4 regions of the Kitasatospora sp. CB02891 genome follow, and region 3 is predicted to be linked to each of the others. Evidence: riboswitches for the same ligand, from Rfam matches in the RefSeq annotation. Region 3 holds a riboswitch; each other region holds the start of a gene.
What was found. A riboswitch is a leader RNA that binds a small molecule or an ion and turns the genes downstream of it on or off. The one in region 3 is predicted to bind cobalamin.
Positions count from the first base shown of each region.

Region 1: another riboswitch for cobalamin. It lies ahead of CG736_RS05835 (HoxN/HupN/NixA family nickel/cobalt transporter); the one in region 3 lies ahead of CG736_RS14880 (prenyltransferase/squalene oxidase repeat-containing protein).
Region 2: another riboswitch for cobalamin. It lies ahead of CG736_RS22965 (ribonucleoside-diphosphate reductase subunit alpha); the one in region 3 lies ahead of CG736_RS14880 (prenyltransferase/squalene oxidase repeat-containing protein).
Region 4: another riboswitch for cobalamin. It lies ahead of cobN (cobaltochelatase subunit CobN); the one in region 3 lies ahead of CG736_RS14880 (prenyltransferase/squalene oxidase repeat-containing protein).

Region 1 is NZ_NNBO01000002.1:61,022-64,246, forward strand. It holds gene CG736_RS05825 (Fpg/Nei family DNA glycosylase) at 196-1,002, shown strand; gene CG736_RS05830 (DUF6445 family protein) at 1,099-1,791, shown strand; cobalamin riboswitch at 1,871-2,067, shown strand; gene CG736_RS05835 (HoxN/HupN/NixA family nickel/cobalt transporter) at 2,065-3,213, shown strand.
Region 2 is NZ_NNBO01000010.1:246,769-249,993, forward strand. It holds gene CG736_RS22955 (helix-turn-helix domain-containing protein) at 1-20, opposite strand, end outside; gene CG736_RS22960 (GNAT family N-acetyltransferase) at 290-784, shown strand; cobalamin riboswitch at 865-1,003, shown strand; gene CG736_RS22965 (ribonucleoside-diphosphate reductase subunit alpha) at 1,175-3,225, shown strand, end outside.
Region 3 is NZ_NNBO01000005.1:471,392-474,616, reverse strand. It holds gene CG736_RS14885 (prenyltransferase/squalene oxidase repeat-containing protein) at 1-1,308, opposite strand, end outside; cobalamin riboswitch at 1,419-1,567, opposite strand; cobalamin riboswitch at 1,698-1,831, shown strand; gene CG736_RS14880 (prenyltransferase/squalene oxidase repeat-containing protein) at 1,932-3,225, shown strand, end outside.
Region 4 is NZ_NNBO01000001.1:968,946-972,170, forward strand. It holds gene CG736_RS36820 (hypothetical protein) at 1-996, opposite strand, end outside; cobalamin riboswitch at 1,190-1,328, shown strand; gene cobN (cobaltochelatase subunit CobN) at 1,498-3,225, shown strand, end outside.

The sequences.
Region 1 (3,225 bases), on a different contig from region 3:
TGCCTTTCCGCTGCGCGGGGCTGTGCTGCGCTTGCCTTTCCGCTGCGCGAGTGTGTTCCTTGTCTGACCTGCAGGTTTTCGCTTGGTCGCTTGCGCCGGTGGCTTCGGGAGGCGGGGCTTTGGGCTCTGTCGGGGTGTCGGTGGGGGCTGGGAGAATGGGGGTGTTGGACGGGAACGGATGAGGAGTTGACGCGGGTGCCCGAGGGGCATGTGGTGCATCGGTTGGCGGGGTTGAACGGGGAGCTGTTCGGGGGGCGGGTGGTGGGGGTTTCTTCGCCGCAGGGGCGCTTCGCGGAGGGCGCGGCGCTGTTGGACGGGCGGGTGTTGGACGTCGCGGAGGCGCACGGGAAGCACCTGTTCCTGGGGTTCGGGGACGATTGGCTGCACGTGCATCTGGGGTTGTACGGGAAGTACGAGTTCGGGGTGGGGGAGGCGCCGGCGCCGGTCGGGCAGGTGCGGTTGCGGATGGTGAACGAGGGCGGGTTCGCGGATCTGCGGGGGCCGACGGCGTGCGAGGTGATCACGCCGGGGGAGAAGGCGGCGTTGCACCGGCGGCTCGGGCCGGATCCGTTGCGGGCGGGGGAGGTCGGGGACGCGGCGTGGGAGCGGATCTCCCGGAGCGGGACGTCGGTGGCCGCGTTGTTGATGGACCAGAAGGTGCTGGCGGGTGTCGGCAACGTGTACCGCGCGGAGGTGCTGTTCCGGTTGGGGATCAGTCCGCACCGGGCGGGGCGGGAGCTGCGCCGGGCGGAGTGGGACGCGATCTGGTCGGAGTTGGTGGCGCTGATGCGGGAGGGGGTCGCGGCGGGGCGGATCGACACCGTCCGGCCTGAGCACACGCCGGAGGCGATGGGGCGGCCGCCGCGGGTGGACGACCACGGTGGTGAGGTGTACGTGTACCGGCGGCAGGACCAGCCGTGCCTGGTGTGCGAAACCCCGGTGCGGACGGAGGAGTTGGCGGCCCGGAACCTGTTCTGGTGCCCCCGCTGCCAGCAGTCCTGACGCTCTGTCACCAAAACGGGTCGCAGGGGAAGCCTTGACGGAAGGTTGACCGCTCCTTGGTCGAGGGCTCCGGAGCCCGCTCCTATTGTCGGGTTCATGTCCGCACAACCGTTCCGGGGCCCCCGTCCGACTCCGGCCCTTCCGGTCCTGCCGTACCGCAAACCCACCAAGGGTCGTGATTACTGGGTGCTGGACGACGTGCTGCCGGATCCGGACGCGGTGCGCGCCCGGCACCTGGCCCGTACCGACTGGGACGAGGGGTACCCGCACAAGCCGGAGTCGTGGCCGGGGCTGCGGGGGATGCCGGGCCTGGAGCCGGACGAGTTGGCGCACGTCGAGAAGCTGGTGCGGGAGACCGTCGGGGTGCCCAGGGTGTGGGCGCTCAGCGAGGCCGAGGGCGGCACCTTCAACCACAACTGCGTGCAGGTGGTGGGGGAGGGGGAGTGCGAGCCGCGTCCGCACACCGATTCGCGTTCGCTGTGCCGTTACGCGGCGGTGCTGTACCTCAACCCGAACGTGCCGAAGCGGTGCGGGACCAGTTTCTACCGGCAGAGCCTGCCGGGCGGCCGGCTCGGCGGGAACACCGTGGTCGCCCCGCACAACAACCTGGTGGACGCGCTCGGCACCCGTTTCGTCCCGCCGGACTCGTTCACCGAGGATCTGGCCGTCCCGCACCGCTACAACCGGCTGCTGCTGTACACCGCCAACCTGATGCACACCGCGACCGAGTACTACGGCACCACGCTGGACGAGAAGCGGATGACCTGCGTGTTCTTCTGGATGGCCTGACCCGCCGTCACCTCGCGGGGCGGGGTGATCTGCGACACCTCCGGAGGGGTCCGGTCTTGCCGCTGCGCCCGGGACGGTTCTACGGTGGACGGGCCGTGGTGTTCGGGAAGCCGGTGCACTGTGCTCGTCACAGGAGTCCGGAGCGGCCCTCGCCACTGTGATCGGGGAGTCGTCGGCTCCCACCTCGTGCCACTGGCCGTTCGCGGCCGGGAAGGCCGGGCGCCGACGCCGAACACCCCGTCAGCCAGGAGACCGGCCACGGCATCTCACGAAGTGATCCACGAGGTGCTGGAGCGTGATGCGCGGATGACCGCGTCCGATTCGACCATGCCCGGAAACGTCCCGGGCTCCCCTGTTCCTGCTTTCCGCTGGCGCCGCGAGGACACCTGGCGCACCGCCGGCCTGATGGCGGTGATCCTGGCCCTGCACGTGGCGGCGTTCGGGACGCTGCTGTTCCTGGTGGTGCCGGAGAAGTACCAGGTGGGTACCCAGGTGTTCGGTGTGGGCCTGGGCATCACCGCGTACACCCTGGGCATGCGGCACGCCTTCGACGCCGACCACATCGCGGTGATCGACAACACCACCCGCAAGCTGATGGCGGACGGCCGCCGGCCGGTCTCGGTGGGCTTCTGGTTCGCGCTTGGGCACTCCTCGATGGTGGTGCTGATGGCCGCGCTGGTGGCCGGCGGGGCCGCGCTGGCGGGCACGCTGATGGACGAGGGTTCGACGACCCATCAGGTGCTGGGCACCATCGGCACCACCGCCTCGGGGGCGTTCCTGTACCTGATCGCGGCGCTCAACCTGGTGGCCCTGCTGGGCATCCTGCGGGTGTTCCGGGCGATGCGGGCCGGCCAGTACGACGAGGCCGAGCTGGAGAAGCACCTGGATTCCCGGGGCTTCCTGGCCCGGGTGCTGAGCCGGGCGACCCGGTCGATCACCCGGCCCGGCCAGATGTTCCCGGTGGGCATGGTGCTGGGCCTGGGCTTCGACACCGCCACCGAGGTCACCCTGATGGTGATGGCGGGCTCGGGCGCGGCGTCCGGCCTGCCCTGGTACGCGATCGTCTGCCTGCCGCTGCTGTTCGCGGCCGGGATGAGCCTGTTCGACACCCTGGACGGCACGTTCATGAACTTCGCCTACCAGTGGGCGTTCTCCAACCCGGTCCGCAAGGTGTACTACAACCTGACCATCACGGGTCTGTCGATCGCGGTGGCCTTCGTGATCGGCACCATCGAGCTGGTCGCGGTGCTGCACGACAAGTTCGGCCTGGACGATCCGGTGTCCGGCTGGATCGCCGGACTCAGCCTGGACAACGTGGGCTTCGTGATCGTCGGCCTGTTCGTGGTGGTGTGGGCGGCGGCGATCGGCTACTGGCGGATCGCCCGACGGTCCAAGGCGTTCTCCGGAGTCGGAGCCACATGACCCGAAGCAGGG
Region 2 (3,225 bases), on a different contig from region 3:
ACCGCGACGTTCTTCAGCATCCGCCCAGCATGGCAGTGGCAGGATTTCGCGGCAATGGTGCGTTCCTGCCACTCGTGGCGGGCGGCCGGCGCGCGGAGAGTGGGGCCATGACCTCCACGCTCGCCCTGCTGGGCCTCCTCGCCGGCTTCGGACTCCTCGGCGTCCTGGTCGGCCGGGACCTGGACCGCAACGCCCGGCACGGCCGGGACGACCGGCACCGGCCGACCGGCTGGCCCTTCGACCCGGACCTGGCCGACCCGCGCCGGACGCGGTCCGGCACACTGTCCGGATGCACTCCCCGATCGTCCGCCGCGCCCTCGACCACGACCTCGCCGGAGCCGGGGAGGTCAGCGTCGAAGCCTTCGTCGGCGACGGCCACACCCGTCCCGACTCCGGCTACGTCGAGCTCCTCCGGGACACCGGGCGCCGCAACCGGGAGGCCGAGCTGCTGGTCGCCGTCGACGGCGACGGGACGGTCCTCGGCTGCGTGACGTTCGCCGCAGGCGGCACCCCCTGGGCGGACATCGCGCTCCCGGACGAGGGCGAGATCCGGATGCTGGCGGTCGGCGCGGCCGCCCGCGGGCGCGGCGTCGGACGGGCGCTGGTGGGCGCGGCGATCGACCGCAGCCGGGAACTCGGACTGGCCGGGATGGCGTTCTCCACCCGGCCGGAGATGACCGCGGCGCACCGGATCTACGATGCTCTGGGCTTCCTCCGCACCCCCGAACGGGACTGGGAGGCGGCCCCCGGCATGGATCTGATGGTCTACACGATGCGGTTCTGAGGCCCCTCGGGCGCGGTTTCCGTTGTCTACGCGCGGCACCACGACGCGACACGCGCTACTACATCTGGTGCCGCCAGCTCCAGCCGCCACAACATGTATGCTCGACCTCGCTGTCGAAGCAGGGGAACCCGGTGAAAGTCCGGGACTGCCCCGCAACGGTGAGCGGGCTGTAGCGACGCCCGCGCAGTCCGAGGACCTGCCGACGGTGTGCGACACGGCATCCCCGCAGACGCCATGCAGCACTGTTTTGCCGTCCGGCCTCGCGGGCGGGCCGGGGGTGGGTCTTTCGCGCGCCGTTCGATCGTTGTCGGCGTGCCGTCCTCCCCTGCCGCACGCGTGCCGTCGGACACCTCGATCCACGTCCGTCGCCGCCACAGGAGAGAGTGCGCCTTGACCGTCGCCGCCTCAGTCACCCTGCCGTCCCAGGGATCCGCCGACGCCTTCACCGACCCCGGTGCGGCGCTGCTTCGGCTGCTCACCGACCGCAGCACCGACCTCCCCCAGGTGGACCCCGGCCACGTCGCCGCCGCCGCGCTGCGCGGCCGCCACGCCGGCTCGGACTTCGCCGAGCTGCGCGGGCTGGCCGTGGAGGCCGCCGCGTCGATGATCGCCGAGGACCCGCAGTACTCGAAGCTGGCCGCCCGCCTGCTGGCCATGGAGATCGCCGACGAGGCCGCCACCCAGGGCGTCACCTCGTTCTCCGCCTCGATCGCCGTCGGCCACGCCGAGGGCCTGATCGGCGACGCCACCGCCGAGTTCGTGGCCGCGCACACCGCGCTGTTCGACTCGCTGATCGACGCCGCCGGCGACGACCGCTTCGAGTACTTCGGCCTGCGCACCGTGCAGTCCCGCTACCTGCTGCGCCACCCGATCACCCGCAAGGTGGTCGAGACCCCGCAGCACTTCCTGCTGCGCGTGGCGGCGGGCCTGGCGGTCGGCACCTCCGAGCAGTCGGTGCTGGAGGTGGCCGAGCTGTACAAGCTGATGAGCCGCCTGGAGTACCTGACCAGCTCCCCGACGCTGTTCAACTCCGGCACCCGGCACCCGCAGATGTCCTCCTGCTACCTGCTGGACTCGCCGCTGGACAACCTGGACTCGATCTACAACCGGTACGCGCAGATCGCCCGGCTGTCCAAGCACGCCGGCGGCATCGGCCTGTCCTACTCGCGGATCCGCTCCCGCGGCTCGCTGATCCGCGGCACCAACGGCAAGTCGAACGGCATCGTCCCGTTCCTGCGCACCCTGGACTCCTCCGTGGCGGCGGTCAACCAGGGCGGACGGCGCAAGGGCGCGGCCTGCGTGTACCTGGAGACCTGGCACGCCGACATCGAGGAGTTCCTGGAGCTCCGCGACAACACCGGCGAAGAGGCCCGGCGCACCCACAACCTGAACCTGGCGCACTGGATCCCGGACGAGTTCATGCGCCGCGTGAACGCCGACCAGGACTGGTCGCTGTTCTCCCCGGCGGACGTGCCCGAGCTGGTCGACCTGTGGGGCGCCGACTTCGACGAGGCCTACCGCAAGGCCGAGCTGGCCGGCAAGGCCGTGCGCACCATCCCCGCGCAGACCCTGTACGCCCGGATGATGCGCACCCTGGCGCAGACCGGCAACGGCTGGATGACCTTCAAGGACGCCTCCAACCGGGCCGCCAACCAGACCGCGCTGCCGGGCCGCACGGTGCACTCCTCGAACCTGTGCACCGAGATCCTGGAGGTCACCGACGACTCCGAGACCGCGGTCTGCAACCTGGGCTCGGTCAACCTGGGCGCGCACGTCGCCCCGGGCGCCACGGCCGACGACCTGATCAACGCCATGGACTGGGACCGCCTGGACGCCACCGTGCGCACCGCGGTGACCTTCCTCGACCGCGTGATCGACATCAACTTCTACCCGACCACCGAGGCCGGGACGTCCAACTCCCGCTGGCGCCCGGTCGGCCTCGGCGTGATGGGCCTGCAGGACGTCTTCTTCAAGCTGCGGCTGGACTTCGACTCCGCCGAGGCGAAGCAGCTGTCCACGCTGATCTCCGAGCGCATCATGCTCACCGCGTACGAGCGCTCCGCGGACCTGGCCGAGCAGTTCGGCCGCCACGAGGCGTACGGCGAGACCCGCGCGGCCCGCGGCCAGCTGCACATCGACCATTTCTTCAAGGACCAGCACAGCGGGGCGGCCGCCCCGCAGTGGACCGAGCGCTGGGACGCGCTGCGGGTCCGGATCGCCGAGACCGGCCTGCGCAACTCGCTGCTGCTGGCGATCGCCCCGACCGCGACCATCGCGTCCATCGCCGGCGTCTACGAGTGCATCGAGCCGCAGGTGTCCAACCTGTTCAAGCGCGAGACGCTGTCCGGCGAGTTCCTCCAGGTCAACCCGTACCTGGTGCGCGAGCTGAAGGAGCTCGGCGTCTGGGACCAGCAGACCCGGGACGAGCTGCGCGAGGCCAA
Region 3 (3,225 bases):
CCAGCTGTTGGCGCCCGCGTTGGCGGTGCCGTTGACGGCGGTGATCGCGCCGCTGCCGCTGGACGGCGTGACGCCGGTGACGCAGCCGCTGGGGGTGGCGGTGGCGGCGGCGTCCAGGACGGCGCCGAGGGTGGTGGTGGAGCCGGTCGGGGTGAGGGTGACGGCGCAGACCTTGAGGTTTCCGGTGCCGTTGTCGACGGTGAGGGCGATCCGGGCGGCGGTGCCGGAGGTGAATGCCGTGGTGGCGACCCAGGTGGGGGCGCCGGAGGTGACGGGGGTGGGCGGGGTGGCGGTGAAGCCGCCGCCGGCCACCGCGCGCAGGCCGTCGACCGAGGCGTACGCGGACGGCGTGGTGTCGGTGGACTGGTACTTGAAGCCGCCGCCGGGGTTGAACTGCTGGGCGATCAGGTAGTCGACGGGGGTCTTGCCGCTGCCGCTGGTGAAGGCGGCGCCCTGCGGGTTGATGCCGCAGGCGTTCAGCCCGGAGACCGCCCAGCCGTTGGAGTCTGTGTTGGGGCCCCACATGGCGGCGAACGAGCCGTTGGCGTTCAGGTTGGCGGCCAGGAAGCTCGCGGCGGAGGTGATCGCGCTGTCGGTGCTGGGCACGCCGGCGGCGCACAGCGAGGCCATCGCGGCGCCGGTCATGTCGATGTCCGAGGCCTGGGCGAGCGCGGTCGGGTCGCCGGCGGCCTTGCTGTAGTTCCAGCCGCCGTCGGTGTGCTGGTTGGCGCGGACGGCGGCGGCCGAGGCGTCCAGCAGTGTCTGCGGGACACGCTGGCTCCCGCTCTGGGTACGGGCGTTGCCGAGCGCGAGCAGACCGAAGACGGTGCCGTTGAAGTTGCCGGACGGCCCCCAGTAGCCGGGTTCGGCGCTCTGCCAGTACGCGGCGAGGTCGGCGATCAGGTTGCGGCCTGCGCCGACCCGGGCCGGGTCGATGCCCGCGGCGTAGGAGTTGAGGATGGCCCGCTCGTAGTCGGTGACGACCGGGGACGCGCCGGGCCAGGTGGCGGCGGCGAGTTGGCCGCGGTAGACGGTGCGGGCGTTCTTGGCGGGGTCGGCGCCGGGCAGCACGTCCACGGCGGCGGTCCCGGCGGCGGCGAGCGCGCTGAACGCCCACTCGTTGGACAGCCCGCCGGAGGTGACGTAGCTGCCGTCGGCGGCCTGGAGGGTCTTCAGGTAGGCGACGCCGTTGGTCTTCGAAGTGGCGATCTGTGCGGGGGTGGCGGCCTGCGCGGGGACTGCGGTGCCCAGCAGCGCGCCCGCGGCGAGGGCGACGGCGGCCAGGGCGGTGGTGGAACGACGGGTCACAACGGACTCCTTGGGTCGGGGCGCCGACGCGTCCCCGTCGCACCGGCGGAACGCGCTGGCGTCCGGCCGGAGTCCGGGGCGGCCGCCGCCCGGATCGCGTGGGTGGCTTTCGCTCGTGGTGCACGGCCGGCAGGCATTCGGACTCGGGCGTGTGAAGGCCCCTCACCGTTGCGCGTCAGTCCCGGACTCCCACCGGGTTCCCCTGCTCGGCCACCGCGGACGGTACCCCACGCAGCAGGCCGGCCGACAGGGTGACGTACCCGACACGACTCCGGCGAGCCGTCGGTCCTACCGGTCAACCTCCGCCGATCAAGCGGTAGTTGCGCACCACTCCGAGCGCTCCGGGCGCACTTCGACTGGCTGCCGGGCGCGTTGACGCCCCCTCAGCTCACGTGGTCTGATGAACGGGTTTTCCACCTCGGAGGTCAGGGGAAGCCGGTCCGAATCCGGCGCTGACCCGCAACCGTAGCCCTGCCCGTGCGGCGGGGGAGCCGGAATGCCTGCCACCGGGGGTTCGTCAGCACCACATGCGTCGTCGCGGACTACGACGCAGTCGGTACGGGGGCCAGTCCGCCGTCCGCTGCCTTGTCACACCCCGCCACGACCCGATCAGGGAGTCACCGGTGAGGGTCAACCACAGCAGCACCAGCACGCACCCGTCCAGAACCCGTGGCCGCCGCCCGGCCGCCGCCCTGCTCGCGACGCTCGTCGCGGCCGCCACCACCGGCACCCTGCTGCTCGGACACCCGGGCACGGCGGCCGCCGACCCGGTCGAGCAGTGCACCGCCACCACCGGCGCGATCGTCGCGGTCGACTTCTCCCCCTGGGGCGGCGGCCTGGTCCGCGGCTGCGACGCCCACCCGACCACCGGCATGAACCTGCTGCACAACGCCGGGTTCACCACCGCGGGCACCGTGCACGACGGCCCCGGCTTCATCTGCCGGATCGGCACCGGTGCGTTCGCCACCGGCACCCAGTACCCGACCGCCGCCACCGAACCCTGCACCACTACCCCGCAGGGCAGCGCCTACTGGTCGTACTGGATCGCCGAACCCGGCGCCACCGCCTGGACGTACAGCCGCTTCGGCGCCGACGGCCAGAAGCCGAAGGCCGGCGAGGTCGAGGCCTGGGTGTACGGCGCGACCGACCTCGGCGGGACCACCGGCGGGCCGAAGTTCACCCCGGACGAGGTGCGGGCGAAGAACGCCGCCAGCCCGTCCCCGTCCCCGTCGCCCAGTGCGAGCGGCGGCCCCTCCGGCAGCCCGAGCCCGTCGCCCGGCGGGAGTTCGGGCACCGGCGCCCCGCCCGGCCGCACCGCCGATCCGGCTGCCGCCGCGGCCTGGCTGGCGGCGCAGCTGACGGACGGCGACCACATGGAGAACTGGGCGTTCGAGGGCCCGGACTTCCCGCGGACCGCGCTGACCGCGCTCTCGCTGGCCGGCTCCGGCACCCAGGACGCGGCGCTGCGCAAGGTCGCCGCGTTCCTGGCCGCACACGCCGACGCGTTCCTGTTCCCGAACGGCGCGTCGGCCGGCGCCGCGCCCGACGCCCGGGCCGCCGCGCTGCTGGCGCTGGTCGCCGAGGCCACCGGGGGCGACCCGCGCTCGTTCGGCGGCCGCGACCTGGTCGCGGCGCTCACCGACCACGTCTGCGACGCCGCCGGGCAGGGCGGGAAGTGCAGCGCCGCCGGGGACTTCCAGGGCGCGGCCAACCCGTGGACGCAGGCGATGGGCGTGATCGCGCTGGCCCGCGCCGGGGTCGTCCCGGCGCCCGCCGTGCTGGACCGGTTCGCCGGGGTGCAGTGCGCCGACGGCGGCTTCGCCGGCACGCTGATCCGCCCCGGCCAGTACTGCGAGTCCGACCCGCTGTCCACCGCCGAGACCGTGATCGCGCTGCGACTGGCGGGCGGCCACCAGC
Region 4 (3,225 bases), on a different contig from region 3:
AAGCGCTTTCCCGCAACCGGGCAGGCCGGTGCAGGCGCTGACGCCTTCCCAGGGGCCGCCGGACTCCACCTGGAAGCCCGCGTCGGCGAGCCGCGGCAGCCACTGGGCCCCGGCCCCGGGCACGACGACGCCGCGCCACGGGGTGAGCCGCACGCTCCCGCCTCCGCCGCCACCCGCACCGTCCGGTCCGAGCGCGTCCGCCAGCAGCCGCCACTGCGCGCTGCTCGCCCGCCCGAACCGCAGCCCGACCGAGGCGGCGTCACCGACCGCGCCCAGCAGCGGCCGCTCGCCGGCGAAGCGCGGCAGCGCCACCTCTCCGTCGGGCAGCTCGGCCTGCACTTCGCGCAGGTGCCAGGCGCGTCCGGCGGCCAGGTCGAGGAAGTGCCGGGCGGCGGCGAGCGCGGCGGGCACGGGGTGGTCGACGACGGTTCCGGTGCGGGCGCGGCCGAGGCGCAGCAGGGCGCGCCCGTCGCCGACTGCGATCAAGGTCACATCGGCGTCGAGGGCGGCGATGTCGCCGCGGCCGTCGTCCAGGGCGAACAGGAATTTGCCGGAGAGCCGGGCGGCCCACGGCGCGGCGCACAGGGCGGCGTCCAACTCCCTTACCCAGCGCGGCAGATCGACGTCAGGGCGGCCGCGTCCGTCCAGGCCGGCCAGGGGCGAGGCCGCGATGTTGCGGACGCGTTCGTGGGTGTCGGAGGGCAGCAGGCCGACGGCGCGCAGCCGTTCGGCGAGGTCGGCGGCGCACTGCTCGCGCAGGCCGCGCAGTTGGAGGTTGCCGCGGGAGGTGATCTCGACCTCGCCGTCGCCGAGCGCGTCGGCCGCGTCGGCCAGCACCAGCAGCTGACGGTACGTCAAGTAACCGCCGGGCAGCCGGAGTCGGGCGAGGTGGCCGTCCTCGGCGAGGTGCAGGCGGAGCGCGCCGGGGCAGGCGTCGGCGCGGCCTCGGTCGGGCCCGACGAAGGGTGCCGCGAAGGCGTCGGGTGTGGGTGGCATGGCGGCGAGCATACCCATGGCGGCGGGTCGCGCCACTGCCCCGAGTGTCGACCTCCGGTGTCGTGGGCCCGGCGAATGCCCAGCTCAGCGTGGGGTTCCGGGGTCGGCGCGGATCGGATCGGGGGCGCGTCGCAGGTCACACTCCCCCGATGCGCCGTCAACCCGTACGATGCTGGCGGGTGCCTTTCGAGGCGTCCCGGGCGCCTTTCGGGGTGTCCGCTGCCAGCGACGGCACAGCGGAGGAAGTCCGGTGAGAATCCGGTGCGGTCCCGCCACTGTGACCGCGGCTCAGTGAGCCGTGGGAGCCAGGAACTCCGGCCGTCCTCCACTGCCCGGGGCGAGGACCCCGAGGAAGGTCCGTGCCATGCGCCGTCGCATGCCCGCATCCTGGCGGGTGCCCGTGGGCTCTGTCCCCGTCGGGCCCTTCCGCGTCCTCGATCGCACCTGTGCTCCCACGACCGGGTTGTCCGCGCTGTCCGAGACGCCCGGGAGGGCTTTCGCATGATCCTGCTGCTGTCCACGTCCGACACGGACCTGCTGAGTGCCCGGGCGTCGAACGGTCCGGTGCGGTTCCGGTGGGGCAATCCGGCCCGGCTGGATCCGGCCGGGCTGCCCGAACTGCTGGACGGCGTCGAGCTGGTGGTGGTGCGGCTGCTGGGTGGGCGCCGGGCCTGGCAGGAGGGTCTGGACGCGCTGCTCGCGGGGCCGCGTCCGGTGGTGGTGCTGACGGGCGAGCAGGCGCCGGACGCCCAGTTGATGGAGTTGTCGACGGTGCCGGCGGGCATCGCCGCGGAGGCGCACGCGTACTTGGCGCACGGCGGTCCGGCGAACCTGGCGGAGCTGGGCGCGTTCCTGTCGGACACGGTGCTGCTGACCGGTCACGGTTTCGCGCCGCCGGCGTCGGCCCCGTCCTGGGGTCCGCTGGAGCGCACCGCGCACTCGTCGGAGGGGCCTTCCGTCGCGGTGCTGTACTACCGGGCGCACCACATGAGCGGCAACACGGCGTTCGTGGAGACGCTCTGCCGGGCGATCGAGGCGGAGGGCGCGCAGGCCCGGGCGTACTTCTGCGCGTCGCTGCGCGGTGCGGAGCCGGAGCTGCTGGCGGAGCTGGGCGCGGCCGACGTGATCGTGACGACGGTGCTGGCGGCGGGCGGCACCCGGCCGGCCGACGCGCAGGCCGGTGGTGACGAAGAGGCCTGGGACGCGGGCGCGTTGGCGGCGTTGGACCGGCCGATCCTGCAAGCGCTGTGCCTGACCTGGTCGCGGGCGCAGTGGGAGGGCAGCGACGACGGGCTGTCGCCGTTGGACACGGCGACGCAGGTCGCCGTCCCGGAGTTCGACGGCCGGCTGATCACCGTTCCGTTCTCCTTCAAGGAGGTCGACCAGGACGGGCTCACGGTGTACGCGGCGGACCCGGAACGTGCGTCGCGGGTCGCGGGCATCGCGGTGCGGCACGCCCGGCTGCGGCACACTCCGGCGTCCGAGCGCCGCCTGGCACTGGTCCTGTCGGCTTATCCGACCAAGCATGCCCGGGTGGGCAACGCGGTCGGCCTGGACACCCCGGCGTCGGCGATCCGGCTGCTGGAGCGGCTGCGCGCGGAGGGCATGGACCTGGGCGACAGCCTGCCCGGTCTGCACACCGAGACCGAGCACCAGCACGACGGCGACGCGCTGATCCACGCGCTGATCGAGGCGGGCGGCTACGACCAGGCGTGGCTGACGGAGGAGCAGCTGGCCCGCAACCCAGTGCGCATCCCGGCCGCCGACTACCGGCGCTGGTACGCCACGCTCCCGGCCGCGCTGCGCGAGCAGGTGGAGGAGCACTGGGGTCCGGCGCCGGGCGAGCTGTACGTGGACCGTTCGCAGAACCCGGACGGCGACCTGGTGCTGGCGGGTCTGCGCTCCGGCAACCTGCTGGTCCTCGTCCAGCCGCCGCGCGGGTTCGGCGAGAACCCGGTGGCGATCTACCACGACCCGGACCTGCCGCCGAGCCACCACTACCTGGCGGCGTACCGCTGGATCGCGGCGGCGCAGGAGGACGGCGGGTTCGGTGCGCACGCGGTGGTGCACCTGGGCAAGCACGGCAACCTGGAGTGGCTGCCGGGCAAGACGGCGGCGCTTTCGGCGGAGTGCGGCCCGGACGCGGCGCTCGGCGATCTCCCGCTGGTCTACCCGTTCCTGGTGAACGACCCGGGCGAGGGCACCCAGGCCAAGCGCCGGGCGCACGCC